One region of the Paenarthrobacter sp. NPDC091669 genome, then DNA from elsewhere that is predicted to be linked to it. Evidence: riboswitches for the same ligand, from Rfam matches in the RefSeq annotation. Region 1 holds a riboswitch; each other region holds the start of a gene.
What was found. Region 1 has a riboswitch for cyclic di-AMP ahead of ACIQLI_RS16045 (M23 family metallopeptidase). Riboswitches for the same ligand answer to the same signal wherever they lie in the genome.

Region 1 (7,224 bases):
CAGGACCTACCACCACCACAGCTGACGCACCCCGGGCCGCCTGCAGGGCACGCGACAGGAGCGTCTCGCCGTCGTACGTCAACGATGGCTTGGGCACACCACCGAGGCGGGTGGCCCTGCCACCCGCCAGAATCACGGCATTGAACTCCATCCGCCCAGATTACCGGGGCAGCCGGAGTTCAGCAGAAATCGATCAGGCAGCGGATTCCGGCAACAGGAACGGGTCCCAGTCCGGCGCAGGTTTCTCGAGTTCTTTGATCTGCCACATGGTTCCCTGGGGCACCCCGGGCGTGAAACGGAGTTTCCAACCCATTTCAGCCAGCGTGTGGTCGCTTTTGGCGTTGTTGCATTTCAAACACGCCGCAACCAGGTTTTCCCAGGAATCCGCGCCGCCCCTGGATTTGGGGTGGACGTGGTCTATGGTGTGGGCTGTTTTCCCGCAGTAGGCGCACCGATGACCGTCGCGGCGAAGGACCCCGCGTCGGCTCACGGCGGTAATCCTGTTGTACCGGGGACGGATGTAGCGGTTAAGGAGGATCACGGAGGGGCGTCCAAGAATCTCCTGGGGCCCGACGACAGGCTCGTCGCCTTCGGCCACTACGCTGGCCTTCCCAGTCAGCACAAGAACCAGCGCCCGGCGGAATGTTATTACCGCCAGCGGTTCATATCCAGCATTCAGAACGAGTGTGCGCATGCACGTACCTCTTCACGGCCGCACCCGTCAGGGGCACGAGGGCCGGCTGCCCTCTGCTTGTACGGGCTGTGGATCGACAAGATAAGGGTAAGCACTCATATGCCGTATCAACGAATTTTTCCGTCGTTTCCCGTGCAGTGTCGTCAAGAGTTCATGCGAGGTTAAGGGCTCTGGAGCCGAATGCCCTCCTTAAAAACAGAACACCCCGCCGGCCGGAGCCTGCGGGGTGTTGCTGTGAAAAGCGGAGGCTGGATCAGCCGTTGACGCGGATGAAGACCGGGCCGGAGCCGACGTTGACGCTGAACAGTGCCGTGGTGGATCCGTTCCATCCGCCATGGACTGCCTTGCCGTTGCCGACGTACACAGCGATGTGTGCCTGTCCGGCCAGACCACCGTTGGCGTAGTAGGCGAGGTCGCCGGGCTGTGCTTCCGCTGCGCTGACTGTGCGGCCGAGGGAGAGGTAGCCAGCCGGCCAGTCGTGGAAGTTGATGCCAACTGCTGCCAGGGAGTTTGTCACCAGCATGGTGCAGTCCTGGGTGACGCCGAGCTGTGCGTAGGCGGCAGCGGCGATGGCAGCACCGAGGCCACTGGCGGCGGCCGGAGCCTTGGCCGCAGGAGCCGCGGCGTTGACGGCCAGCGTGGCGTTGCCGGCAGTTGCCGTGCTTTCTGCTGCCTTCTTGGTTTCTGCCTTCGCAGGAGCCTTCTTCTCTACGGGAGCAGGAGCCTGCACCGTGGTGACCACGGGGCGCTCGTAGGAGATGGCAACGGTGGAATCTGCAGCGATGGTGGCTTGGACTACCGACTGGACGTCAAGGGTGGACGTCGAGGTGGACTCACGGTCCACGGTGGTGTCGGCCGCGTTGGCAGCAACACTGCCGGTCAGGACCAGGCCTGAAGCTGCGGCAATAACAGCCGCCTGGCGACCTACGCCGCCGGCGTTTTCACTGACGGCCTTGGCGATCACGGCAAGCGAGCTGGTCTTGGGGGCCTCAGCGCGATGCCGTGCAACCTTGGATGCACTGGTCATGGTTTTCTCTTTTCGTATCCGCGTGTAGTTGGGGTACACGCGGCTCATTGGCGCGCCGGCACTTGGGGGAATGCCGGCGAACCCCGAACGGATTGTTTCTAGCGGAGGGTAAAGAAGGAGGACGTGCCCGTGGAGGCAGCCGAGTGCAGGAGCGTTCCCTGTCCCGGGTTCAAGGCGCTGATCATCATGCCGTTGCCAACGTAGATGCCTACGTGTGCTCCGCCGTTCTGCATGACCAGGTCACCGGGGGCAGGAGTGCTGGTGGGCTTCATGGCCGTCCAGGCGTTGACGCGCGGGATGCTGATGCCGGCCTGGGCGTAGACCCACTGGGTGAAGCCGGAGCAGTCCCATCCGTTGGGCGTGGTGCCGCCCCAAACGTACGGGTGTCCGATTCCGGTGTAGGCGATCGCGGCGAGGCCGGAAGCGGCGGCGCTGGAAGCAGCGTCCTTGGCTTCGGACGACTTCGCCGTCACAGCACCTGCGGTGGTCTGGTTGCCATTGGCCGCGGTCCGCTGGGTGGTCTGCGAAGCGCGCTGGACAACCTTGGGAGCTTCCTTGGTGGCCACTACAGGGCTTTCGAAGGAAACAGTGGCGGTGGGCTCTGCGGTGACTACCGCAGTGGTGACCATCTGCTGGGTGCTGGAGGCTTCCGACTTGGAAACGTCGGTGTCCGCTGCCTGGGCCGGAAGACCGACACTGAGGACGAGGCCTGAGGCTGCTGCCAGGACGACGGCCTGGCGGCCAACGGTACCGGCGTTGGATGAAACAGCCTTGGAAAGCGTGTTCAAGGGGTTCGTACGAACCGATTCGGCGCGGTGGCGCGCAGGGGTAGTGCGTGATGACACGTAGGTAGCCTCTCCCAATGCCTGCGAGGTGAGCTGTCGGATTCGGATGGGAGTCATCCGGCCACGCTGCTTCAAGGAAGCTTTGCGACTTAACCCCAAGGCCTTCTTGCGAAGACCAGAAGTGGTTCCCCCGCCCCTGCCAGACGATTTATGCGAACGGACCTCGAGTGGTGGCAGAGCTAGGCAATCCACTCAAGTGCACCGGCCCCCTAAAAAGCCGATGCGCTTTGTACGGTACAACAGTTGAACGCGAATGTCACATTCAGGTCACGGGGTGTGTCACGAATGCGAGAGACAACCATCAACTGGGCTTAGAGCCAGCCCATGGGGTCAACGACTTCACCGTTGACCTGTACTTCAAAGTGGAGGTGGCAGCCGGTGGAGGCGCCCGTGGTACCGCTCAGCGCCACAGTATCGCCGCGGCTGACCGTCTGGCCTACTTTGACGGTGAAGGACGACAGGTGGTTGTACGTGGTCTCGAGGCCGTTGCCGTGGTCTACCACCACGCGGTTGCCTCCGCCATACTCGTGCCATCCGGCAAAGGTGACCTTGCCGGTGGCCGCGGCGTGGACGGCGGTGCCGCACTGTGCCACGAAGTCCTGCCCACGGTGGAAGTCACCGGAACCACCCGTGAGGGGGCTGATGCGGTAGCCGAACGGGGAAGCCGTGGTCAGGGTATCCAGGGGACTGGCCATGGTACCTGTGGACGAGGCGCGCTGGATGCTGTCGGCGGACTGTGCGCTGAGCAACTGCTTCAGCTTGCCGTCGGGGTCGGCGGCGGTAGCTACCGCGGCACGGCTGAAGTCGATCTTGGCTGATGCAGCGGCGGAAACCTCGGGCTGGCTGCCACCGGTAACGGCCAGGGCCGACTCGGTCTGACCGGATTCCGAGGTGGCCATGACCGGGCTGGTGGCTGGCAGACCGACAGTCAGGGCAAGTCCGGTGGCGGCAAGCGCAACTCCGGCCTTTTGCCCGACGCCACTGGCTGCGGCGAAGTCGGCAACCTGGCGCAACGGGCTCTTACGGCGACGCACCTGGCGTTCGGTGTCGCGTGGCCGGATCTCCGATACGACGCGGGCTGGCCGCAGCTCAGCAGCGGGGCCGGACGCGCGGCGGCGACCCCTGACGTTCTGCGTTGTCAAACTCTGTTCCTCTCTAAAAAGCCTGCGAAGTTAGCTGTCGGATTCGAGTCAGAGAGTTCAAAGACCCGGCCCGCACGAAGCGCTCACGGCACACAGGTATCCCAGGAGGGACTTGCGACAATGGGCACTTCTGCTGCGGACTTCACCCCAAGGCTGCTTCTTTAGACAGCCGCTTGTGGTTCCCCCGCCTCTGCCAGTGGTGGATGGCACACCTGTTCCGCTGGCAGAGCTCGGCTCCGGAACAGGTAACGCTTTGGTATCAGCGCTAGTAGATAACTATAGGCGATTAAGGCCCGCAGTAATAAATTCGTTATCAACAGGAACAGGCATGGCGCGGCAGCCTCTTATCACTAATCCTGAAAAACCGCAGGTCACACGCGCGCCGGAAACCCAAAAGTGAGATATGACACCGCGTGAAGGGAGGGGGGTGTCAGCCGACGGAGACGAAGACGTGCGCCGCAACCTCGGGCGGAAGTTCCAGAGCACCCTCGATGCCGGGAACCCGGACCGAAATGTACTCACCTACACGCTCCAGCGAGACGGCGGCTCCGGGGCGGATACCGCCCTCATCCAACTGGGTGAGGAGTTCAGGCTCAACCTGAATGGGCTCCGCAAGGCGGGTGACCGCCACGCGGGAATTCGGTGCATAGCCGTCCATGGCCTGCAGGAGGTTGACGTCCAAGCGGGGGAACGGCTGGCTGGCAAGGCCACCGAGGGCTTCGAGGCCCGGGATGGGGTTGCCATACGGGGATTCGGTGGGGTGTTCCAGGAGTTCGTACAGCCGGCGCTCCACGCGCTCGCTCATCACGTGTTCCCAGCGACACGCTTCGTCGTGGACATAGGCCCAGTCCAGGCCAATGACATCAGCAAGGAGACGCTCGGCGAGGCGGTGCTTGCGCATGACCTCCGTGGCGCGCTTCCGACCCACCTCGGTCAGTTCCAGGTGACGGTCGTTTGAAACAATCACCAGGCCATCGCGCTCCATGCGTCCGATGGTCTGGGAAACAGTGGGTCCGGAGTGCCGCAGCCGCTCGGCGATGCGGGCCCTGAGAGCCACAATGTTCTCTTCTTCAAGCTCCAAAATGGTCCGAAGATACATCTCAGTGGTATCGATCAGATCCGTCATCCAGCTCAGCTCTCCTCGAACGCAGTTTCTTGCGTAATCTCCACCGTACCGCGTCCCTTGCCGGGTGGACGGTGTGCACCGCCGCCCCATGAACGCCAACCACCAGCCTAGCTTATTTGGAATTACTCTGGATAATTCCGGTCGCATATGGTTGGCCGGCGTTCCACGTGGCGGACTATGACGGCCACAGGTTCCTGCCTCCGCGCCGGGTCAGGCAGAATTGGGGTGTCGAAGGGGCAGTTGATGCCACCTGCCACGACCCATCTCTAGCCGATACCCATTGGAGCCACACGTGAGCGACAACAGCATCACCATTCCCGCCGATCTGCTGCCCAAGGACGGACGCTTCGGCGCAGGACCGTCCAAGGTCCGTCCGGAACAGATCGAGGCCCTGTCTGCCGCGTCGTCCACCATCCTCGGCACGTCCCACCGCCAGGCTCCGGTCAAGAACCTTGTGGGTTCGGTCCGGGAGGGCCTCAGCCAGTTCTTCCGTGCGCCCGAGGGATATGAAGTTGTCCTCGGCGTCGGCGGTTCCACGGCCTTCTGGGATGTCGCCGCATTCGGCCTGGTGGAGAAGAAAGCACAGCACCTCTCCTTCGGTGAGTTCGGTTCCAAGTTCGCTGCTGCCACCAACAAGGCGCCGTTCCTTGATCCTTCCTCGATCATCAAGGCCGAGCCTGGCACGCGCCCGGTGTCGCAGGCCGAAGCCGGCGTTGACGTCTACGCCTGGCCCCAGAACGAGACCTCCACTGGTGTAGCCGCTCCCGTAAAGCGGGTCCAGGGTGCCGACGAAGGTTCGTTGATCCTGGTGGACGCCACGTCTGCTGCCGGCGGGCTGGATGTCGACGTCGCCGAGTCCGACGTCTACTACTTCGCCCCACAGAAGAACTTCGCCTCCGACGGTGGTCTCTGGCTGGGCCTCTTCTCCCCCGCCGCCCTGGAGCGTGCGGCACGGATCAAGGCGTCCGGCCGCTGGATCCCGGACTTCCTGGACCTGCAGACGGCCATCGACAACTCCAAGCTGAACCAGACGTACAACACGCCTTCCCTGACCACGCTGGTCACCTTGGACGCCCAGGTGCAGTGGCTCAACAGCAACGGTGGCCTGGACTTCGCCAGCAAGCGCACGGCGGACTCGGCCCACCGCATCTACTCCTGGGCCGAGGCCTCGGAGTACGCGACGCCGTTCGTCACCAACGCCGAAGACCGCTCCAACGTCATCGCTACCATCGACTTCGACGACTCCATTGATGCCGCAGCCATCGCCAAGGTCCTGCGCACCAACGGCGTGGTGGACACCGAGCCGTACCGCAAGCTCGGCCGCAACCAGCTGCGTATCGCGACGTTTGTCGCCATCGAACCGGACGACGTTTCCGCCCTGCTTGCAAGCATCGACTACGTGGTGGGCGAACTGAAGAAGTAGCACCACAGGCTGTCAGTCGGCGTCGTTCGGAAAGTCCCGGACGGCGCCGCCGCCATTTAACGCCGCAGCCTTCTAACGCCACCCTCGAGGGCCCGCTTACCGGACCGGCCCCGGGCCGCCGTCGTCGTCCTCGTCGGTGGCCGGACGGGCCAGCAACGACTCCACCCGGAAATGCCGCAGGCCACGGGCGCGGCGGTCGAAACGCAGCCGCAGCTGCTTGGCACGGATGATCCAGGCCAAGCCCACGACGGCGGCGCTGACGCCGGCCAACGCTGCAACGCCCACGGCCCACCGTGGCCCGCCAACGTTGGCCACCCACCCCACCAGCGGCGCTCCGATGGGGGTGCCACCCATGAAGATGGCCATGTACAAGGACATGACCCGCCCGCGCATGACAGCCTCGGTGGTGGACTGCACGTAACCGTTCGCGCTGGTGATCAGTGTCAGGGCAAACAGGCCACAGGGAACCAGGGCCAGCCCGAAGAGCATGGCGTTGGGGGCCAGCGCCGCCAACGCGCTGGCGACGCCGAATCCCCCGGCGGCAATGAAGATCAGCCGCAGGCGGGGCCGGCCGCGTCGGGCAGCCAGCAGGGCACCGGTCACGGATCCGATGGCCATGACTGAATTCAGCAGTCCAAAGGCACCGGCATCCATCCCGAACTGGGTTCCCACCATCGCGGCAATGAAGAGGGGAAAGTTGAGTCCAAAGGTGCCCACAATGAAGACGGCTGCCAGGACCACCTGGATATCGGGTCTGTTGCGGACGTAGCGCAGGCCCTCGCGGATCCGCCCTTTGCCCGCGGCAGCCCGGGGCTGGACTCGAAGCGAGGACGCTGGAATGAGCTTCAACGCCCAGAGCATGGCAACAAAGGACACGGTGTTGATGAGGAACACCCAACCGGGACCCACCGCCACCGTCAGCACGCCGGAGACGGCGGGTCCGATCATCCGTGCCACATTGAAGGAG
Region 2 (7,224 bases), on a different contig from region 1:
TTGGACATCCATGGCGCAGTGGTCCCCGCGCCCTAAGCTGCGCCGAGCATTGGCCCAAACTTGTGACGGTCGGCCAGCCGGGGGTCCTCACGATCCGGAACAACCAGCACAGGACCCTTGGCATGGTGGAGGACGCCGTCCGAGGTGGAACCGAGCAGCATGCCCGCGAACCCGCCGCGGCCGCGTGTTCCCAGGACCACCAGCTCGACGCTGCGGCTGGTTTCCACCAGCACGTCCACGGGTGAGCCATCGCGGAGATCCGTCTCAATGGGAAGCTGGGGGAAGTGGCTCCTGAGCCACGCAACACCGGCGTCAAGCTGCACCCTGATATCCGCAAAGAGGGCATCGCGGTCCAACGGAGCCGGCACCCATGCCAGGGACCCGCTGTACTGCGGCACAGCGCAGATGACGCGGAGCTTGGCTCCCATGCGCTGCGCTTGCTCGGCCGCTTCGAGCACTGCCACGCGGGCTTGCTCGGAGCCGTCGACGCCCACTGCAACGACGTTTTCCACGGCGCGGGGGCCAGCCTTGGCGTGCTCGGCCTTGATGTGCTTGTCTTCAGTGTTTTCGCCGAGACGGTCGGCGCAGTACAGCGGGACCGTGACGGTGGGGCATTTGGCGTGGGCAGGCAATGCGCTGCTGACAGATCCCAAAAGGCGTCCAACGAAGCCGCCGCGGCCCCGGCTGCCAAAAACAAGGAGCGCGGCGTCTGCCGAGAGGTCCAGGAGAACACCGGCGGCGTCGCCGTTCTCGACGGAAGCGTCAACGTCGATGGCATACCCGGAGATCTTGTCCATAGCCTGTTTCACGATCGCGTCCGCGCCCTCGCGGATCACCGAATCATCCACAGTTGCGTAGCCGCCATCCAGCCCTGATGCGGCAAAAATGGGTACGGAGTAGGCCGTCACGATGTGCAAAGGCAGCTGACGGCGTTCGGCTTCACGTGCCGCCCACACCAACGCACACTGCCCGTGCTCTGAACCGTCGACTCCAACGACAATGCCACCTGGCGCCACTGCCTGGTCCTGGCCGTCCTGTGGCTCTTCATTGTGCCTGCTGTGCTGGTCCATGGGGCCCGCCTCTCCACCTGCTGCTTGATGTTCCGGCCATTCTGCCAGAGGTTCTCCGGCTCGGATTCCCTATTGGCGCCATTGTCAATGGCCCGGGCAGAAGGAACCTGGAAATTCCTTCTCCCAATGCCCACTATTCTCGGTCGGCAACGCCGAATCAAGGTGACTTTGGGCTATGTGTATAACGGTCCGGGCTCGGTTGCAGGGGCCGCATTTTGCGCTGGGGATGAACAAGGCGAACACGCGGACTCAGGAGGCTATCCATGGCAGAAAAAGTTCGGTAGTGTTCGAGTCACCGAATGGCCGGCAACCGTGTTCCACAGCACACTCCGGCCATTTATTGCGGCCGCTTGGGGAACTCGGACGCGACCCCATGCGATGCCTAACGGCACACACGTCAAGGAGGAACCAAGCAGTGTCACTCACGCCTGATTCCGCCACGGAACGCACCACCACCGTGGTCATCGGAGCCGGCCTGTCCGGCTTGGCAGTTGCCAGTGAGCTCAGCCGCTACGGCGTGAACTCCATAGTGGTGGACGGGTTCGGGACGTTGTCCGCAACCGGCCCGTCAGTCCACACTGGCATGCTCCAACGCTGCGATGCAGCCGATCCCTCGGCCATGCAGGAGCGTAACGAGATCCTCCGCCACCTGCGGAACTACGCCGCAAGCCATCACCTGGATGTCCGCAGCACCACACGGGCGGTCCGCCTCGACTTTCTTGGCTCCGACCCTTCCCAGCAGATCGGCTATGGACTGGCCGCCAGCATGACCACTGCCGGGCTCAGGACAGGGCTTCACGCCTCCGGACCCCTCGAGTCCACCCGCCGCCAGTGGGCCGTGCACACTGCCAACGGTGTTCTTCTGGCCGACCATATTGTGGTCACGCGCTGTGCGCAGAGCCAATTGCGCCGAATGCTGGCGGAACTCGGTATAGCGATCGGCCAGAACCTGGTGGCCGCAATGCGGGCCGTCGGGATGCACCTTGTAGGAGTCGGCGAGCTCATTACGCCCACACCCAAGGAAGTACTTCGGCAGGCAAAGGCTGTGGGCCAGGCGATATCGTCCAAGGTGGCCCTCCCGGCAGGGCCGGGCATCGCCACCGCGTAGCAGATCAAACGCCCTCCACGACACCCTGCAAAGGCCCGCCTGCCCGCCTGACTGACCTTCGGCGTCGTGCCTGGCCGTGAACTATTCCGCACAAAACTTAACGCCAAAGGCCGGTGTCCTCGAAGAAGAACTCTTCGAAGACACCGGCCTTTGAACTGAAGCGTGAGGCTTATGCGCCAGCGCGTACGTAGGTCAGGGGACCCGTTGCGGTCAACCAGCTGATCGGGTGGATGCCCGTCTGGTTGCCATTGATGCCACCGCTGATGGCCTGGCCGTTGCCGATGTAGATGGCGACGTGGCCGGACTGGACGATCATGTCACCGGGCTGGGGTGAGCTGACAACCTTGCCGTAGTTCATGAACTGCATGGGACCGAGGTCGCCAACGGGGATGCCTGCGGAGCCGAGTGCGCGCTCCACCATGGCGGTGCAGTCCTGCATGATGCCGATCTGGGCGTAAGCCGAGGCAACCATGGCGGCATTGACGCCACCAACGGCCGGAGCAGCAGCGGCCGCAGGAGCAGGAGCAGCAGCGGCCGGAGCGGCAGCAGCAGCCTTGGCAACAGGAGCCTTTGCGGCGGCAGTGGTGACTGCTGCCTTCTTGGCGACGGGAGCCGGAGCAACCGGTGCAGGCTTCTCGATAACCGGCGCTGCAACAGAAGCAACAGCAGGGCGCTCGAAGTTGACGGTAGCCGTAGCCAGGGCGGTGACAACCTGGGTGGGTGCGTCGGCTGAAACGGTCTCAGCGACCGTTGCCGGGCTGGAATCCCGCTGAACCGGAGCTTCAGCAGCGTGAGCTGCAATGGAGCCGGTCAACACAAGGCCCGAGGCTGCTGCGATAACAGCCGCCTGGCGGCCAGCGCCGGAAGCGTTGCTGGCAACTGCCTTGGAGATGGAGATGAACGGATTAGGACGTACGCTGTCCGCCTTACGACGGCCGCGAAGAATGCGTGAAGACATGAAAGAGCCTCTCCCGATGCCTGCGAGGTTAGCTGTCGGATTCGGATGGGAGTCACCCGGCCACTATCTCCCGCTGTTCAGCGGAAGCATCGTGACTTCACCCCAAGGCACGCTCGAAAGCGGCCTAAAATGGGTTCCCCGTCTCTGCCGTAAGGTTTGTCTGCGAACGGATTCCGGACTGCGGCAGAGCTAGGCAATCAGGCCGGAAGTGCCCGCTACGTGGAACAGGCACAGGTACCACCGTACGCGATGATCACGCGGAAGTCACATTTAAGTAACGAGAAGTACGCTTCTGGCGTGTCGCAGTAACCGTTTCGAGATCTTCGCGGCTACGTAGAAAACCCTGTTATTCCGCGGGAGAATCGCCATCAGAGTCGTTTGAAGCAGCGAGTTTTCTGCGGGCTGTAACAGCCAGAAAAATAACGAGACCAACAGCAACAACCGCCAGGCCTACGATGCTCCACGGGAAGGGCTGGGAGGCGTCGGCCGCGGGTTCGCTGTTACCGGTTCCCTGCGCCGCGTTGCCCGGGGCCGCGGTTCCGGCCGTCGGTACCGCTGCCGACGGTGCTGAAGACGACGGTGCTGAAGCGGAAGGAGAGGCTGCCGCCGAACCGCTGGTCGTCGTCGTGCTTCCTGCGGTGGCCGTGAAGGTAAAGGTGCCCTCGATGGGGTGCGAATCGCTGCTGACGACGCGCCAGACCACCGTGTATTCGCCGGCCGGAGCGCCTTCGCGCAGCTTCTGGACCGCCTGGTTGTCGATGATCTCCACCGGGCCATCCGCCCAGTTTTCGCCGCCCGCCGTAACCGTCACGCCCGAGAATTGCGCGAGCGGCCGGTTGTTGAATGTGATGGAAACCGACGCCGGAACGTCCGTGACGCTGGTGCCATTGGCCGGCGTCGTGGATTCAGCGACGTCATGGGCGGACGCGGGTGCCGCAGAAAACAGCAGGGCGGACGCGAAGGCAAGAGCAGCGACGACGGCGGCCAGAAGCGGGCGGATGGTACGCATGGGGCGGTTTCTCCTAGTGTTGGCTTCCTTACAGACTAGGCGAATCGTCCGGAGCGCCCGTACCGGACCGCATAGGATTTGAGGGCACACTCCCACCGATCCCCGGAGTCCTTCATGCTTAAGCAAGGTTCTGCAGTAGACCGCTACTTCAAAATTACTGAACGTGGATCCACGTACTCGCGGGAAATTCGTGGCGGCTTCGCAACGTTCTTCGCCATGAGCTACATCGTGGTGTTGAACCCGCTGATCCTCTCCGGGGCGGATTCCAGTGGGGCATCCCTCGGCTTTACGGCCGTCGCAGCCACGACGGCCTTCGTGGCGGGCATCCTGACCATCCTCATGGGTGCGTGGGCCAAGCACCCGTTCGCCGTCGCAACCGGTCTGGGCGTCAACGCCTTCGTTGCCGTCACGGTCGCCTCGCACCCGGAGCTCACCTGGCCGGACATGATGGGCCTTGTGGTCCTCTCCGGCATCACCATGCTCATCCTGGTGCTGACCGGTTTCCGTACCGCCGTGTTCAAGGCCGTGCCGGAAGCGCTCAAAACGGCGATCGTGGTGGGTATCGGACTCTTCATTGCGCTGATCGGGCTGGTCAATGCGGGATTTGTGCGCCGAATTCCCGACGCCGCCGGCACCACGGTTCCCCTGGGCCTGGGCGTGGATGGCAAGCTCATGGGCTGGCCCACCCTGGTGTTCGCAGTGGGCCTCATCCTCACCATCGCCCTGGTGGTCCGAAAGGTCCGCGGCGCCATCCTCATCGGGATCGTGGTCTCCACGGCACTGGCCGCCATCCTCGAATTCACCCTCCACATCGGCCCCAGCTTCGACGGCAAGAACGTCAACCCGCGCGGCTGGTCCCTCGTGGCTCCCACCCTCTCGGAGTGGGGCGCTCCGGACCTGTCCCTCATCGGCAAGGCCAACCCATTCGGCGCCTTTGAGCACCTTGGGTTCATCGCAGCGGCCCTGCTGGCATTCGTGATCCTGCTGAGCATCTTCTTCGATGCCATGGGCACCATGGTGGGCCTGGCCAACGAGGCCGGAACCGTGGACAAGGACGGCAACATCCCCAACGTGGACCGTGTCCTGCAGGTGGATGCCCTCGGCGCGATCGTAGGCGGCGGCGCGTCCGTTTCGTCCAACCAGATCTTTGTCGAGTCCGGCGCCGGCATCGGCGAAGGTGCCCGCACCGGCCTCGCCTCGATCGTCACCGGCGTGCTGTTCCTGGTGGCGATGTTCTTCACCCCCCTCATCAACCTTGTCCCCTTCGAAGCCGTGGCCCCGGCATTGGTGGTTGTGGGCTTCATGATGGTCTCCCAGGTGGGCAAGATCGATTGGCAGGACTGGGGTGTCGGCATCCCGGCGTTCCTGACCATCTCCCTCATGCCGTTCACGTACTCGATCGCCAACGGCCTCGGCGCCGGCTTCATCTCCTACGTACTGATCCGCACCTTCCAGGGCCGCGCCCGCGAAGTCCACCCGCTCATGTGGGCTGTGGCCGCTGCGTTCCTGCTGTTCTTCGGCATTGGAACCGTGGAGGAACTGCTGGGCGTCAAGTAGGTCGCGGGGTTGCCTTCGGCGGTGAAGTCCGGGGTTTCAGACACTCGCCACGCTGGATCGCTGGTTTTCGTGTGCTCATTCGGGTGTGCTTGAAGCATGGAAACCAGCACCACCCTCGCCGTAGACGTCAGCCCCAGCCCTTGGACGGGCCGCTTTGACGGAGACGGCGCTGAACACCGCCGCTGGTGGCAGGCGGTAGCACCCCTGACGTCGCCCGCGCCCGCAACCGCCACGCGCCCCGCCGTCGTGCTTGGTTTCTGCAGCGATGCCGGAGTCCTCCGCAACCAAGGCCGGGTGGGTGCTGCTGCGGCTCCCGCCGCCATCCGCACGGCGCTGGGTCCGCTGGCGTTCCACCTTGACCGTGACGTGTTCGACGCCGGTGATGTGGTGGTGGAGGACGACTCACTGGAAGCGGGCCAAGAGCGCGCCGGACGCGCCATTTCGGAACTGCTCGACGCCGGAAACCTCACCGTGGTGCTGGGCGGCGGCCACGAAACAGCGTTCGCCAGTTACCTTGGGGTGGCCGGTTCTGACACGGTCCGCGGCAAACGGCTTGGTGTCCTGAACCTGGATGCCCACTTTGACCTTCGCGACGAGCCCACACCGAGCTCGGGTACGCCGTTCCTGCAGATGGCCCACGCAGAAGCCGCCGCCGGCCGGGAACTGCAGTACGCCGTCGTCGGAATTTCGGAGCCGAACAACACGCGCACCCTCTTCGACACCGCCGATCGCCTGGGTGTGAAGTACCTGCTGGACGAGCTGTGCACCCCGGAGGCCGTGGAGATTTTTGTTGCCGATTTCCTGGCCGGCGTGGACGTGCTGTACCTGACCATCGACCTGGATGTAATGCCTGCATCCGTGGCCCCTGGGGTCAGCGCACCCGCCGCATATGGCGTGCCTTTGCCAGTGATCAGTGCCGTCTGCCGGCAGGTTGCTGCGAGCGGGAAGCTCCTGCACCTGGACGTAGCGGAGCTGAACCCGGAGTTTGATATCGATCACCGCACCGCGAAAGTGGCTGCGCGGCTGGTGAACGCCCTGCTCGCCTAGCGTTCCCTTTTCCAGCCGCCTTCCTCCGCCTACTCTGTGGGGAGGGAAGGATGGCGATGCGCGGAACTCCTGTGCAGGACAAGTGGGCCTGGGTGGCAGGGCCAGCGGCTGTGGCTCTGGGCCTCGCAGCGCACCTGTTCGCGGGCGGAAGCGCTCCGGCCATACCTGTCCTCCTGGGGTTCGCCGCGTTGTGTGCGCTCGCCGCACAGCTTGTGTCCCGCTGGGTGCACGGCCCGCTGCTGCTGCTGCTCCTATCCGGCTTGGCACAGCAGCTGCTGCACTTCGGCTTTGAGGCCTTCGGAGGGTACTTTCCCGGCAGCGGATTCCTGGACCACGTGCACGGAGCCCCGGACTTGGGGGACGCACCGGCCGGCACCGCGACCAGCGGCGGCGACATCCACCTCCTCCTCTACACTCACATGGCGGCTGCGATCCTCGCACTGCTCGTGGCCGTCGGCGTGACCAAGCTGGCGGG
Region 3 (7,224 bases), on a different contig from region 1:
ATGACCGCCCGGTCGCTGGCCGCCGTCGGGACCGTCCTGAAGACGGTGACACTGGAGCAGGCACAGGAACTCGCGCGGCTGGCCCTTTCAGCACCCAGCGCCACCGAGGCCCGCGACTGGGTCCGCGCCAAGCTCCCCGTGCTCGAAGAACTCGGCCTCTAACTTCTGTTTGTTTCTGTCAAAGGAGAAACCATGCCCGAACGCATAGCCACCATCGCCAGCCGCTCCGGCCTGCACGCCCGCCCCGCCGCCTTGTTCGCGGAAGCCGCGGGCGAGCAACCGGTGGAGGTCACCATTGCCATGCAGGGCGAGCCTGCCGATGATGCGCTCGACGCCGCCAGCATCCTTTCGCTCATGACGCTCGGCGCCGCCAAGGGCGATGTCGTGGTGCTGCGGGCCGAGGGCGACGGCGCCGACGCTGCGCTGGACGCACTGGTGAAGCTGCTGGAGACGGACCTGGACGCGGAGTAGCCTTCGGCGGGCTTGCCCGATTCGATGGTTTGCTGCGTGTTGGACGGCAGGAGTCGTCTACCGCGCAGCAAGCCGTCTAAATGGCCGAGGCCTGCCAGCACGCGGCTCACGCTAGGCTTCTGCCATGGCATTGATAGCTCCCCGCGTCACCGCAGGTCTCCCCGCCGACGACGCCCGGAATCTGGCGCGCTCCCTGCAGGACAGCAACGACATCACCGTGTTCGTGGACGGCACAGTCCACCGCCTGCCGGACGAGGCGAGGGACGCCGTCGTCGACCTCCTCGCGAGGCTGGGCCGCGGCGAAACCGTGACGGTCAGCAGCGTGGAGGAAATGCTCACCACCTCGCAGGCTGCCGAGCTCGCGGGAATCTCGCACACCTATCTGCGCAATATGACCGATCGCGGCGAAATTCCCGTGGAATACCGGGGAACGCATCGTCGGATCCGGCAAGCCGCCATCATCGCGTGGCTGGAATCCCAGAAGAAGAAACAGGCCGAAAGCGCCGCGGACCAGCCCGACGGAAATGACGTCAACGCCAGCCAATAGTGTCCACAGTGATAAGGATCAAGCAACGATCGCAGCCAACAGGCGGGCACCCCTTAAAGCCGGGGTTACGCTTGATCGGTGGGCAATTTCAAAGGGTGGCATATCGTGGCCGGGTTGGCCGCAATGGCCCTTGCCGCACCCTTGGGCTCTGCCATGGGATTGAACTTCGTGGCAACCTTCATGTTCGCGTGCACGGTGTTCGTGGCCGTCGCGATGTGGACGGAATCAAAAATCGCACGACGCCGGGACGCGGCTGCGGCGTCTGCCGCGCCTGAGACTCCGCAACCGGCGGCGGACCCCAGCGAATCCGACGACGCCACAAGGTCCGGCGACGCCACCAGGGAGTAGGCATGGGGTTCAATAGCGGTATGGCTTCGACTTCCCCCTCCGTTGTTTGGCCCGTAGTGCATGAGGAACGCCGTGCCCTGATCCGGGATCTTGAACCGCTCCTGCCCTCCCAGTGGAGGACGCCATCGCTGTGCCCGGGCTGGGACGTCCATGACGTCCTGGCGCACGTGATCGACAGTGCCAAGACCACGCGCCTCGGCTTCATTCGACGCATGGTTGCCTCCCGGATGGATTTTGACCGCGACAATGCCGTGGGTGTTGAGCGCGAAAGGACGCCTGACCCGGGGAAGACCCTGGTCCAGTTGCAGGCCGCGCTCTCCCGGACTTCCGGGCCGCCTGCAGGCTTGGGAACCCGGTTGGTTGAAGCCTTCGTGCACGGCGAGGACATCCGCCGCCCGCTGGGGATCCGCCGTGACTATCCTGCAGCGCACGTCGCCACAGCCCTGCACTACCAGGTGCGGACCAGCACCAAGATGGGCGGAGGCAAGGAAATCGCAGAGGGCTGGCGCTTGGTGGCCACTGACACATCCTTCGATCACGGGGACGGGCCTGCCGTTGAGGGGCCCGCCATCGCACTGCTGCTGGCGGTGTCCGGCCGACCAATAGCGGAGGACGAGCTGGATGGCCCCGGAGCTCCGGTGTTCCTGCAGCGGAAACTTTGATGGCAGCGAAAGGGAAACCGGCAGCGTTGCTGTCTGCCGACGTAGAAGCCTTGGGCCTGAAGGGGCGGATCCTCTGGACAGAGGGCACGCCTCCAGCCGGGCCCTCGGCTGATCCCGGCACTGAATCTGTGTCCGATCCCGCCGGGCCCGTCTATGTCCTGATCCACGGCATCGGGGTCTCGCACCGCTATTTGGCCCGGCTGCACACCGTCCTGGCAGCGAGCGCCCCCACCTACTCCCTGGACCTCCCGGGGTTTGGGGGGACTCCAAAGCCTGATCGACAGCTCTCGGTGGAGGACTACGGCGCCTTCATCGCTGAGGCCCTCGCTTCCCGCGGCATCGGTTCCTACGTTCTGGTGGGCCATTCGATGGGGGCGCAGTTCGTTATCGAAGCGGCCTTACATGCGCCGGATCGGGTCCGGCAGGTGGTGCTGATGGGGCCTGTTGTTGATTCGCGGCACAAGAACGTGCGGCGCCAGTCCGTGGCCCTTCTCCTTGACGGGATGCTCCGCGAAAGCCCCTCCTCCAATTGGATCGTCACGTCGGACTATTTCCGCTCCGGTCCGCGCTGGTACCTCACTGAACTGCCCGTGATGATGTCCTACCCCACGGAAAAACGCGTGGCTGGCATCAAGGTCCCCGTGCTGGTCCTGAGGGGAAGCCGCGACAACGTGGCCGGCCCGGACTGGGCTCTCCGGCTCTCGAGGGCGGTTGACCAGGGGCGCTTGGTGGAGATTCCCGGCGTCGGGCATGTAGCGCAACACATGCGGCCCCATGCCGTGGCGGACGCCATCCGGAGTTTTGTTGCCGCGACAGCGCTTCACGGCCAGGCACCTTGATGAGTCCGCGCACCCCGGCTAGGCTGGCGGAGCCATCACATTAGTAAGTTTGCTTACGAAAGGGTTGATCGTGACCACTGGAGACCACAAGGACGAGCAAGGCTTCGGCGCAACCGGCGCCACAGGACCGTTTGATACTACGTCCGATGCCGACAGTATCCACGAGGATCCCGACATGCGGCAGGATGAGGACGACGATCCCGCAGCATCCGCCAACCCGGATCCCCTCGACGGAAACGTCACGGGCCTTGAACCCGGCGGTGGAGTGCCCCCGGGAGAAACCCCGCCGGCCGAGGGCAGCATGAGCAGCGACCAAGGACACGAGGAGTAAACAACTGCGGGCGCCGGACTACGGCAGCCTCAGGATCTCCCCAAGATCGTAATCCGCCGGCTCCTCCAACTGGGAGTATGTGCAGCTCTCCGGCGTGCGGTCCGGCCGCCAGCGCCTGAACTGCGTGGTGTGCCGGAACCGCTCGCCCTCCATGTAGTCGTAGGCCACCTCGATCACCAGCTCGGGACGCAGGGGCACGAACGAGAAATCCTTGCCCGCACTCCACCGGCTTTGGGCGCCGGGCATCCTGGAACCCCCGGCCCCCTCGCCCTGGCTGGCCCACTCGCCCCAAGGATGCTCGCCGAGTTCCACTTGGTACGGCTCAAGCTCAGCCACCAGGGCCTCGCGCTTGGCCATGGGGAATGAGGCCACCACCCCCACATGCTGGAGCCGACCGTCGTCGTGATAAAGACCCAACAGCATGGACCCCACAACCTTCGCGGTCTTATGCCAACGGAATCCGGCCACCACACAGTCCGCGGTGCGCTCATGCTTGGTCTTGAACATCACGCGCTTGTTGGGCAAGTACGTCCCGTCCAAGGGCTTGGACAGCACCCCGTCCAGGCCTGCGCCTTCCAATTGCACGAACCATTCCTGCGCGCGCTCAAGGTCCGTGACTGCAGGAGTGACGTAAACAGGCGGCTCAGCCTTGGCGAGCGCACGTTCCAGGACGGCGCGGCGTTCCGAGAAAGGCCTGCCCATGAGGTCGTCGTCGCCGAGGGCAAGGATGTCGAACGCGATCATGGACGCCGGGGTCTTCTCGGCGAGCATCCGGACCCGGCTGTCCGCGGGGTGGATCCGCTGCTGCAGCACCTCGAACTCCAGACGGTTGCCCTCGATCAGGACAATCTCGCCGTCGATCACGCATTTGTCCGGAAGGTTCTGCCGCAGCGCTTCCACCAGTTCGGGGAAGTAGCGGGTCATGGGTTTCTCGTTGCGGCTGCCCAGGATGACTTCGTCGCCATCTTTGAAGACGATGGTCCTGAAGCCATCCCATTTGGGCTCGTAGTGCCCTACATCGGGAATGGCGGGGACGGATTTGGCGAGCATGGGCGAGACGGGTGGCATCACAGGCAGGTCCATAGACAATGTCTACCTGCCGGTTCGCGCCGAAGCTAGTCTTAGGCGATGGATATCTTGGCCGTGTTGGCTGCCGTACTTGGAGTTCCCGCCCTCCTGGCCGCGGCGTGGTACTGGGTGGCCCGGCAGAATCGCCGGGGTGTCCGGCGCGCAGCAGCCGGCGGGATGTTGGGAGTTGCGGACGAGATTTTCCGCCCGGAAACCCATCACGTCCACCAGATCCAGAAAATCCAGCACGAACTCCCGGCGCCAGCACCGGCCCCGAAGCCTAAACGCTAGAACCCTCTCATCTGGGGAGGCCTACCGTCCGTTACATTAATGTGACTTTACTTTCCGGCTCATGTACCGTCGTAGGGCGACCCGTATCTCCGCTGGGCCGCTTCCGGAATGACGCCGAGCTCTGCCGCATTCCGGGATCCGCCAGACCCGCGGCAGAGGCGGGGGACCCACAAGTTCCCGGACTTTCCCAAGTCCTTGGGGTGAAGCCGCTACGGCGGCCGGACGGCCTCGTCCGAACCCGACAGCTAACCTCGAAGGCGTTGAGAGGCAACCACCATGTCCCCAACCATGGATCAGCCGCGCCGCGCCGAGACTGAACGCGAGCGCACCAAACCAACCGGACGCCGTCGGGCCCAACCCAGCGGACCCCCCATCAGCGTGCAGGCAGACACTGCTGCCGCACTCGGGACCACAAGCACGACGTCGGAGCCCGCCACCGCGGCCCTCCCCACCGTCGCGCCGCCCACCACACGTGCGGCCGCGCGCGCAGCCGAGCGGGAACGGGCCGCCCAAGCTGTGATCGCGCCCGCTCCATCCGCGGTCGGAGAACCTGCCGACGCTGCCGAGCCGGCAACCGCGGCCATTCCCGTCGTGGAGGCCGCCCAGGCAGCAGCTCCGCCCTCCACCACGCCGGGGCCTCCTACCTCGGCTATTCCGATCGTTCAGGCCAAGTCTGCCCCCACAGCGGTTTCGCCTGCAGCCGCTTCCCCGGCACCCGTTTCACCGCGGGGCACATCCCCGGCGCGGGTTGCTGCGGCCGCCACGGCGTCGGCTTCACTGGCAAGCCGCAAGGACGTTCCAAAGGAGTCGGCCGCTCCCGCTCCCTCCAGGCCGGGCAGGGGCGGATCGTCCCTTGGCCGGGAACCCCAGGCGGTCCTGCGTAAAGCTGCGTCGGTCAAGCACATGAGCCAGCGCATGGCCGTGGTGGCTGGTGCCCTGGGTCTGGTCCTGACAGCCGGCACCTTGGGGCAGGCCCTCGAGCTGCCGTTCTTCGGCCAGGAGACCCCCTCCCAGGAAGCCAGCGGCGCCGACCGGAATTCAGGCTCCGCGGCTCCCGCACCCAGTGCCTCGTACTCGAGGGCCTCATCGCCCTCCGCGTCAGCTGCTGCGACGTCGGCAGCCGGCCAACCGGCCACGGTTCCGGAGTCACCCGCGCCTGTGTCGCCGTCGTCCGTTCCCACCCCGAAAGTTTCCTTGGCTGACCCCGTCTGGGTCCCGTCGGCAGTACCCTCAACCATCGCCGCGGTCCCGTCCACCGCCAGCCCGGCCCCCACCCAGCCGGCGCCGGCACCCAGTGAGGTGCCGTCGGACACGATCACCACGCCTCCCACGACACCGACGCCCACAACGACGCCGACGGTCACGCCCACTCCGACACCTACCCCCACCCCGACGGGGACTCCCACGCAGACCACCAAACCAAAGCCCACGGGCAAGCCCAGCGCGGCCGCCGCACCGCAGCCCACCGGGACGGCACTTGAAGAGATTCTCAACGCGGCAAAGGACGCCCTCAAATGAGCACGCGCTTGCCGCGCACCACCACGCACGTGGGATGGCACAGCCGATACTGCAGCAGCAGCCGGACGGCCACGTTCCGGCGCCGATGGGGCCGTTGGAGCTGCCAGCGGCTGAGGCGTTCCTAAGGCAAGACCCTGCGCATGAGGCAGGCACCCACCGGGTGTCTGCCTCATTTGTTCCTTAACAACCTTAGATCCGTGGCCGGCCGGCCCAACGGCGGGCTTTCAAGGCAGCGTGCAGTTCAAGGCGGATCGCTCCACTGAGGGGGTCGGCACCGATGAGCTGGCGGATCCGGCCGAGTCGGTTGTAGATGCTGCTCCTGTGGAGGTGGAGTTTGGCCGCGACGTCCTGCACTGAACCATCACTGTCATAGAGGAGTTCCAGGACGGGCAGGAGTTCGCCGTTCTTGTCCTGGTCCTCCAGCGTTCGGAAGTGCACGGAACCGGTGTCGTCCCAGCCTCCGGGTGCCAGCAAACGGTCGAAGAGCTGATAGACGCCCACGGCCCGGCTGTCCACGAGCTCGCCGAGGGGTCGATCGACGGCAGCAGCCTGCGCCGCAACCTTGGACTGCCGGTATGCTCCCCCGAGCTGCCGGATCACCTGGAATGGTTCGCTGATGCCCAGGATCACCCGGTCCACCGCCCTGCCGGAGCGCTTGGCGAGTTCCAGTTGATAGTGGACCAGCACCTGGGCGTGGTCCGCCCGGCCACCGGACTCGCGGAACAGCACCACCGAATGCGTCTCCGTTCCCGCGCTGAACAACGCAGCGTTGACCCCGATAGTGGACTGCAGCGCGGCTGAACGGTGCGTCAGGGTCGCGGCAAGGGGATCGACGTCGGACCTCGCGCCGTCCGCGTCCAGGATGGTCACCAGTTGCCACGGACCGCGGCCTTGGATTTCCTTCCACCCGGCCACGGCCGCCACGGCATTCGATTCGCCGCTGCAAGCAGAGAGGAACTCCTGCTCACGCCGGCGCCGGAATTCCGATTCCGCGGTGTTGGAATCAAGGAGCAATCCCGCCAACAGGTCCAACTCGTCGCGCACGCCGGGCAACTCGGCGAGTATCGCCGTCGCACTTTGCTCTTCAACGTCCAGCTGGACCCACAAGTAGCCCACGCGGAAGCCGCGCACCAGGAGCGGCACGCAGAC
Region 4 (7,224 bases), on a different contig from region 1:
GCTGAGGCAACTGGGCCGTAACGGGGTGATCTCCATGGTGGAGCGGCTCGCTGCAAACGCCCGCGCGTTGGCCGAGGGGCTCGCCGCGATCCCGGGCGTCGAGGTGCTCAACGACGTCGTGTTCACGCAGGTATCGGTGAGCTTCGGCAGTGATGACCGCACACACCGTGTCACGCAACGGCTGATGGCCGAGGGCGCGGTGTGGATGTCCGGGTCCTCGTGGCGTGGCCGTGAAATCCTCAGGATCTCAGTGAGCAACTGGACCACGGATGCCGGAGATGTTGCGGCGTCCATTGCCGCCGTGAGGGGTGCGGTGGACGCCGAACCGGAGTCCTAGCCCACGACGTGGGCCGCGTGGAGGACGACGAACACTACGGCCGCGGACAACGCGGCCCAACCAGCCAAATGCAGAAGCGGTCCCAGACGCGCCGCCGCCGTTCCCGACGCCGGTGTCCGGCCGATCTCCCTGCGCACCTCCTTGTAAGGAACACGCCCGCTGCCAAGGTCGCGAGCCAAGCGCACCAGGCCGCGCAGGTCGGCAAGCGCGGTGCGTACGACGTCGACACTCGAGGTGGGATCGTCCGTCCAGTCGACGGGTACTTCATGAACGCGCAAACCACACCGTTCGGCGATCACCAGGAGTTCGGTGTCGAAGAACCAGCCATCGTCCTTGGCATAGGGAAGGATCCTGTGCGCGACGTCGGCGCGGACGGCCTTGAATCCGCACTGGGCATCGGAAAAGCGTGCCCCCAGAACCGCGTGCAGCAGGAAGTTGTAGCTTCGGGAGATGAATCCGCGCTGGGGACTGCGGGCCGCCTGTGAGCTCCGTGCCAGCCGCGTGCCGACCGCTAGATCCGAATGGCCCGAGAGCAGAGGTGCAATGAGGGGAGCGAGGGCCGACAAGTCCGTGGAAAGATCTGCTTCCATATAGGCGAGCACGGGTGACGGCGAGACCTGCCAGATATGGCGGAGTGCGTTTCCGCGACCCCTTTGCTGGAATCGAACCACCGTCAGTTCAGGCAGTTCGCGGGCCAAGCGCTCGGCGATCCTCAGGGTGTTGTCCGTGCTGCAGTTGTCCGCCACCGTGATCCGGAAGGTGTGCGGAAATGAATCTGCAAGGTGCCCGTAGAGCCTGCGCAGGTTCTGTTCCAGGCGGGCTTCCTCGTTGAACACGGGAAGGGTGACGTCCAGCACAGGAACGGCAGCGCGGGTGTCAATGGGGGAGCGTCGGGCTTGTGGCCCTGCTTGGGCGCCCTGCTGTGTGGTGCTTAACGCCGCGCCACCGAAGCGCGCCGAATGGAAGCGTCGTGGTGGAGCGCTGGCGGTTGGATCGGTGAGCGTCATGTTTCCAGAATGGGCCCGCCGATTAGGAGGGTTTTAGGTGGAAGCTGTGACCCCACTGTGAACCATGGACGGCACCTGTGAAACGCGAAAACCGCGCCGCTTCCCGCCATCCGCTCCAGTGTGTACTGGTGCGAACGGCGGGAACCGGCGCGGTGATCAAGCAGTCTGGCTTAGTACCAGTTATTTGCCAGGTGGAAGCCCAGGGCGGCCGACGGGGATCCGTAGCGTTCCTTGATGTAGTTCAGGCCCCACTTGATCTGGGTCTGGTAGTTGGTCTGCCAGTCAGCACCCGCAGTTGCCATTTTGGTAGCAGGCAGCGACTGGACAATGCCGTAAGCACCACTGGAAGCGTTGGTGGCAGTGGTCTTCCAGTTGGATTCCTTCTCCCACAGGGTGTTCAGCGCAGTCATTTCGCTGGCGCTCCAGCCGTAGTTGCCAAGGATGCTGGCAGCGTAGGCCTTGGCGGCGGCGGGGTCGTCCACGGCCTTGGGGGCGGCGGCAGCAGCTGCAGCTTCGGCAGCGGCGGCGGCGGCTTGCTTGGCTGCAGCATCAGCGGCGGCCTTCTCGGCAGCGGCTTGATCGGCTGCGGCCTTCTCGGCGGCAGCTTTTTCAGCAGCAGCCAGGTCGGCAGCGGCCTTCTCGGCGGCAGCTTTTTCAGCAGCGGCCTTGTCTACGGCAGCCCGGTCAGCAGCGCCCTTTGCGGCGGCTGCGTCCAAGGAAGCGGAGATTTCGGCTGTCTTGTTGGTGCTGACCTGGGCAGCTGCCTGGGTCTCTGCAACGCGGCTCGCCTCAGGGAGGTTCAGGGTGGCGTTGGCAGCAGTACCGAGCGATGCGACGCCCAGCGCAGCGGCCACGACGCCGGCAACAACCGACATGCGGTGGCCGGACTTACCCTGGCGGGCAGCGTTCTTGAGGACGGTTTGCGACTTGGTCAACGGTGCGTTGTGCTCATCGCGGTGACGCGCGGAAGGGCGCGTCTGATCATTGAATTCAGACATGTGTGATTACCTCTCAGCGCCTGCGGAGTTAGCTGTCGGGTTCGGATGAGGTCATCCGGCCGCGCATCACGCTGCGGCTTTACCCCAAGGGTCCGGCATAAATGCCTGGGCCCGGAGACTCTGGGTCCCCCGTCTCTGCCTCGGAGTAAGAACGGACTCCGGGAAGTGGCAGAGCTCGGCGCATCCCGGATGCGGGCCAGTTGGGGCGACCCACCCTTTCGACGGTACAGGAGGAATTCGCAGAAGTCACATTTAGGTAACAGAGATCACGACGTCGGTGAGTCGCCTTGCCCGTTTCGTTACATCTCTTCGGTACTGACGGTAGGGAGTCGCAGGGCGAACTCGGTGCGACCTGGACGTGACGTCACTTCCACGCTTCCGCCGTGCGCTTCCACGATGGATTCCACGATCGACAAGCCCAGTCCGGACGTGCCCTCAGACCCCGATCGCGCGGCATCGGCGCGGGCAAAGCGGGAGAAGATCCGGCCTTGGAAATCCTCTGGAATGCCGGGCCCGTTGTCCGTCACGGTCACTACTGCGCTGCCATCGGCCGAGAGCATGACGCCGGTGACAACAGTCGTACCGGCATCGGTGTGTTTGCGGGCATTGGAGAGCAGATTGGCCAACACTTGGTGCAGCTGCGTAGCGTCGCCGCGGACCGTGACGGGCTCATCAGGCAGTTGAAGTTGCCAAATGTGGTCAGGTGCCATGACTTTCTCATCGCTGACAGTTTCGATCACCAACTGGGTGAGGTCCACGTCCGTGACCTTGACCGGCTGGCCTTCATCCAGCCTGGCAAGCAGCAGCAGATCCTCCACCAAGGTGGTCATCCGTTCGGACTGGCTCTGGACGCGTGCCAGCGACTTTCGGCCGTCATCGGTGAAGTTCTCGGTCATCCTCAGCAGTTCGGTGTAACCGCGGATGGCCGTCAGCGGCGTTCGGAGTTCGTGCGACGCGTCCGCGACGAACTGGCGTACTTTGGTCTCGCTTTCCTGGCGCGCTTCCAAGGCATTGGAGACGTTGTTCAGCATCTGGTTGAGGGCATGGCCAACGCTGCCGACTTCCGTTCCGGGATGAGAGGCCGACGGCGGTACGCGCACCGCAAGTGCCACCTCACCGGCGTCGAGCGGAAGACGTGAAACCTTGGTGGCCACCTCGGAGAGTTGCTCCAACGGCCGCATGGTCCGCCGGATGATCACTGTTCCGGCGAGGCCGATGATGATCAGTCCGCCCAGCGATACCAGCACCATGGTCCAGACCAACGACGCCTCGGCGCTTTGCTTGTCCGCCAAGGGCAACCCCGTCACGATCACATCGCCATTGGTTTCGACGGCCACCAAACGGTAGTCGCCGTTGGAGAGCGAACGGTCCACAGGGCGGTTGTCCTTAGGGAGGGTCAGCAGCACCTGCTCGTCATCTGCGGAGAGCGAAACGCGCTTTCCCTGGGCGTTGATGAGCCCCGAACTGCGGACGGTGGAACCGTCGATCCTGGCGTTGAGCGTTCCCGCGGCCTGGCCCCGCGCCTCCAGGGGATCCGGCTTCCCCGAAGGTGAGGACGGAAAGCTCGACGGCGGCCTGCCGAAGTCATTCGCGCGGCTGGACGCCTGCTCCAGCTGCCTGTCGAGCTGCCGGTTGAACACCATGTCCATGGACGCATAGCTCACCACGCCCACTGCCCCGCAAATGGCGACCAACAGTGCCATGGCCACCAGGACCAGCCGGGTGCGCAAGTGCCAGGTGGAGGGATTGAGCCAGCTGCGGCCGGACTTCCTGGCCACTCCTGAAAGTGTGCTCAACGCCTAGTCCGCGGGTTTGATGACGTAGCCGGCGCCACGGATGGTGTGGATCATCGGCGGATGGTTGGCTTCGATTTTCTTGCGTAGGTAGGAAATGTACAGCTCCACGATGTTGGCTTGCCCGCCGAAGTCGTAATCCCACACCCGGTCCAGGATCTGGGCTTTGCTGACCACCCGTTTGGGGTTTTCCATGAGGTACCGCAAAAGTTCGAACTGGGTGGCGGTGAGGGGAATGTCCTCCCCGGCACGCGTGACTTCCCGGGTGTCGACGTTCAGGGTGAGGTCACCCACCACCAGCTCGGCGGTGTCCATGGCGGCGACGCCGGATCGCTGGACCAGTCGGTGGAGCCGCAGGAGGACTTCTTCCATGCTGAAGGGTTTGGTGACGTAGTCATCGCCGCCGGCAGCCAGGCCAACAATGCGGTCCTGCACGGCGTCCTTGGCCGTGAGGAAGAGGGCGGGAACTTCGGGCGCGAACGTGCGGATGCGGTTGAGGACCTCCACGCCGTCGAATCCGGGCAGCATGACATCCAGAACCAGGACGTCGGGCCGAAAATCCTTGGCGAGCTTCACAGCATCGGGGCCGTCTCCGGCAACGGCTACCGACCAACCGGCCATGCGCAGGCCCATGCTCATGAGTTCGGCCAGGCTGGGTTCGTCATCCACCACCAAGGCGCGGATCGGTGAGCCGTCCGGGTGGGACAGCTGGGGGAGATTGTTGGTCATGGAATGCGAGGAGGCCATGGGACAACCTTCTGTTCTGCGGATTGGCGACCGCTTTGCCTGCCCTGTGAGGATGCTGTGAAGTCAACACTAGCGAGATTGGAGTCTGGAAGCCGCGAGCCCAAAGAATCCCGTTTCTACAGCTTGTAGCAGATTTTCGGCAGAAAATTTCCGAACCGGGCTCCCGGCGATTGGACAACAACTGTTTCAGATCGTGAGATTCCGCAGCTGGGTGCTTCGCGGGAATGTCGATGCACATCATGCCCGATTGGCCGAAGAAAATTCAGTACATGGCGAATATTTCCTGCCCCGGTCGAATGAAATGGCGTTCATTTATCATCATGGCTGAATTGTGATTTACGGCACAATAGACCTCTCCGTCTCAAAATGTGGACGGTTCGGCGCTTTGTTACTTGCGTGTTGCCATTGTTACGTTGCACACTTCCAATGTGAACAAGAACTCAACAGCACCTGCAGCCGCAGCAACCTGGTCCAGCACACCCGCTGGCCATGATGATCGCTGTTGTCGAATGCAAGCCTAACTTTCCACCCCAAGAAGTTTCAGGCATTCGCCCCCTAGCCCAGCGTTGGGCGCCCATCCCCAAACTCATTGCGGGGACAACCAGCATTCGAAGCCGCGATGACGGCTATTCACTTTTGAGGTAAGCACTCCATGTCAGTTGCATCTGGATACGTCCACATCTCCGTCCGTAACGCCAACAAGGCCGCCTCGAACGCAGGGCTCCGCCCCGGCTTCGGCAACCGCCCCGGCTACGCCCCCGCCCAGCAAGGCGCAGGCCAGCAGGCCCCCGGTTACGTTCCGCAGGGTTATAATCCCAACTCCTATGGTCAGTTGCGCGCAGTACCTGCCGCAGAGCCGGCACCCATGACTGCGCCCACTCCGGTGATTGCCCAGTCCGACAGGCTCCGCCCCGTTGCCAACGACAATGTGGCCCGTGGCTTTGTGCTCTACATGGGCATTGACGAAGAAACCGCAGCAGCAGCCGGCACCTCCATCGCCAAGCTGGCCCAGGAAATCCGCGCCTATGCGCAGTCCCTCGTGACCGGCGCTGAGAGCTATGCTGCCGTGGCAGTTGCACCGGCCGGCGCGCCCGGGTCCGCACTCGACGTCGTGCGTTCAACCTTCGGCGACCCCACCGTCGCCGCACGCCAGCGCACCGAAGCTGCCCGTCCGACGCCGCAGCAGGAATCCCGCCCCTCCGGTGTGCTGATCGACCTCGCCCGCCGCGAAGTGCACCTCGACGGCGAATCCCTGAACCTGACGTTCAAGGAGTTCGAGCTCCTCAACTACCTGGTCGAGAACGGCACCCGCACAGTGGGGCGCGACGAACTCCTTGAGGGTCTGTGGCGCAACGCCGAAGAGGTGCCCAACGAGCGCACCATCGACGTCCACATCCGCCGCCTCCGCTCCAAGCTTGGCCGCCTCGCCAACACCGTCCGCACGGTCCGCGGCCAGGGCTACCGCTTCTACGAGCACCCCGAAGTTATTGTCTGGGCCGCTCCGGAATACTCGATCTAAGTAACGCTGCAGCCGAAAGGCGGCATCATCCCTCTGCGCCTGCGCTCATTCTTCGCGCGACAACGGCGCTGTCGGGATATGCCGCCTTTCGGCTTTTTCGTGCCCTGACGAGGATTGGCCTCCGCGGCTGAGGGGACCGGGGTGCGTGGGGTCGTGACCCTGTTTGATGCGCCGGAAGCCCTTGGGCAACCGCATCAGGTTGCTAATAGCCTGTTCTATTCTCAAAGAAGGTCAGGAACCCCCGCGAGCCTTGGGCGGATAGGGTTGGTTCATGAGCGACCACCACATCAAGCGCCTCGTGATCATGCGGCATGCCAAGGCTGATTGGCCCATGGGCGTGCCCGATCATGAGCGTCCCCTCGAAGAGCGTGGGCATCGTGAGGCTCCGCTCGCGGGCAAATGGTTGCTCCAGCAGGGCGTGGTACCGGACTTTATCCTGTGCTCGTCCGCGCTGAGGACCCGCCAGACCTGCACCTGGGTCTGTGATGAGCTGGGTGACAAAGCGCCGACGCCGAAACTTGAGGACGGCCTGTACGCCGCCTCCGCGAACCGCATGTTGACGGTCATCAATCATGTTCCTGACACAGTGACCACGCTGATGGTCATCTCCCATATGCCCGGCGTCCAGGATCTCGCCATGCACTTGGCTTCGCGGGATTCAGACCACGACGCCTACATGGATGCCGCTACCCGATACCCAACGAGTGCGTTGACGGTACTGGAGACGGAGAAGTCCTGGGCTGAGCTGGATGGGCAGGACGCGCGGCTGACGCATTTCACGGTTCCCCGCCACTGACCCAACTGGCTGGCAGCAGTGGTCGTT

Region 2: another riboswitch for cyclic di-AMP. It lies ahead of ACIQLI_RS01650 (NlpC/P60 family protein); the one in region 1 lies ahead of ACIQLI_RS16045 (M23 family metallopeptidase).
Region 3: another riboswitch for cyclic di-AMP. It lies ahead of ACIQLI_RS18890 (hypothetical protein); the one in region 1 lies ahead of ACIQLI_RS16045 (M23 family metallopeptidase).
Region 4: another riboswitch for cyclic di-AMP. It lies ahead of ACIQLI_RS21305 (hypothetical protein); the one in region 1 lies ahead of ACIQLI_RS16045 (M23 family metallopeptidase).

What each region holds. Positions count from the first base shown of each region.
Region 1 covers NZ_JBIVTK010000009.1:116,044-123,267, forward strand. Annotated here, with positions in the region: gene ACIQLI_RS16025 (NTP transferase domain-containing protein) at 1-151, opposite strand, end outside; gene ACIQLI_RS16030 (HNH endonuclease) at 194-694, opposite strand; gene ACIQLI_RS16035 (NlpC/P60 family protein) at 948-1,721, opposite strand; gene ACIQLI_RS16040 (C40 family peptidase) at 1,820-2,566, opposite strand; cyclic di-AMP (ydaO/yuaA leader) riboswitch at 2,571-2,752, opposite strand; gene ACIQLI_RS16045 (M23 family metallopeptidase) at 2,878-3,708, opposite strand; cyclic di-AMP (ydaO/yuaA leader) riboswitch at 3,713-3,954, opposite strand; gene ACIQLI_RS16050 (metal-dependent transcriptional regulator) at 4,139-4,834, opposite strand; gene serC (phosphoserine transaminase) at 5,127-6,257, shown strand; gene ACIQLI_RS16060 (MFS transporter) at 6,354-7,224, opposite strand, start outside.
Region 2 covers NZ_JBIVTK010000001.1:353,112-360,335, forward strand. Annotated here, with positions in the region: gene ACIQLI_RS01635 (PEP/pyruvate-binding domain-containing protein) at 1-12, opposite strand, end outside; gene ACIQLI_RS01640 (universal stress protein) at 33-1,070, opposite strand; gene ACIQLI_RS01645 (FAD-dependent monooxygenase) at 1,486-2,178, shown strand; gene ACIQLI_RS01650 (NlpC/P60 family protein) at 2,348-3,136, opposite strand; cyclic di-AMP (ydaO/yuaA leader) riboswitch at 3,140-3,332, opposite strand; gene ACIQLI_RS01655 (copper resistance protein CopC) at 3,483-4,145, opposite strand; gene ACIQLI_RS01660 (NCS2 family permease) at 4,260-5,702, shown strand; gene hutG (formimidoylglutamase) at 5,799-6,749, shown strand; gene ACIQLI_RS01670 (hypothetical protein) at 6,806-7,224, shown strand, end outside.
Region 3 covers NZ_JBIVTK010000012.1:94,537-101,760, reverse strand. Annotated here, with positions in the region: gene ptsP (phosphoenolpyruvate--protein phosphotransferase) at 1-162, shown strand, start outside; gene ACIQLI_RS18930 (HPr family phosphocarrier protein) at 193-471, shown strand; gene ACIQLI_RS18925 (helix-turn-helix domain-containing protein) at 596-1,018, shown strand; gene ACIQLI_RS18920 (hypothetical protein) at 1,097-1,366, shown strand; gene ACIQLI_RS18915 (maleylpyruvate isomerase family mycothiol-dependent enzyme) at 1,369-2,028, shown strand; gene ACIQLI_RS18910 (alpha/beta fold hydrolase) at 2,028-2,867, shown strand; gene ACIQLI_RS18905 (DUF6480 family protein) at 2,938-3,198, shown strand; gene ACIQLI_RS18900 (ATP-dependent DNA ligase) at 3,217-4,281, opposite strand; gene ACIQLI_RS18895 (hypothetical protein) at 4,327-4,557, shown strand; cyclic di-AMP (ydaO/yuaA leader) riboswitch at 4,687-4,831, shown strand; gene ACIQLI_RS18890 (hypothetical protein) at 4,834-6,075, shown strand; gene ACIQLI_RS18885 (PucR family transcriptional regulator) at 6,265-7,224, opposite strand, start outside.
Region 4 covers NZ_JBIVTK010000016.1:94,967-102,190, reverse strand. Annotated here, with positions in the region: gene ACIQLI_RS21315 (pyridoxal phosphate-dependent decarboxylase family protein) at 1-337, shown strand, start outside; gene ACIQLI_RS21310 (dolichyl-phosphate beta-glucosyltransferase) at 334-1,344, opposite strand; gene ACIQLI_RS21305 (hypothetical protein) at 1,515-2,342, opposite strand; cyclic di-AMP (ydaO/yuaA leader) riboswitch at 2,346-2,533, opposite strand; gene ACIQLI_RS21300 (sensor histidine kinase) at 2,642-4,138, opposite strand; gene ACIQLI_RS21295 (response regulator transcription factor) at 4,142-4,882, opposite strand; gene ACIQLI_RS21290 (winged helix-turn-helix domain-containing protein) at 5,535-6,401, shown strand; gene ACIQLI_RS21285 (SixA phosphatase family protein) at 6,673-7,197, shown strand.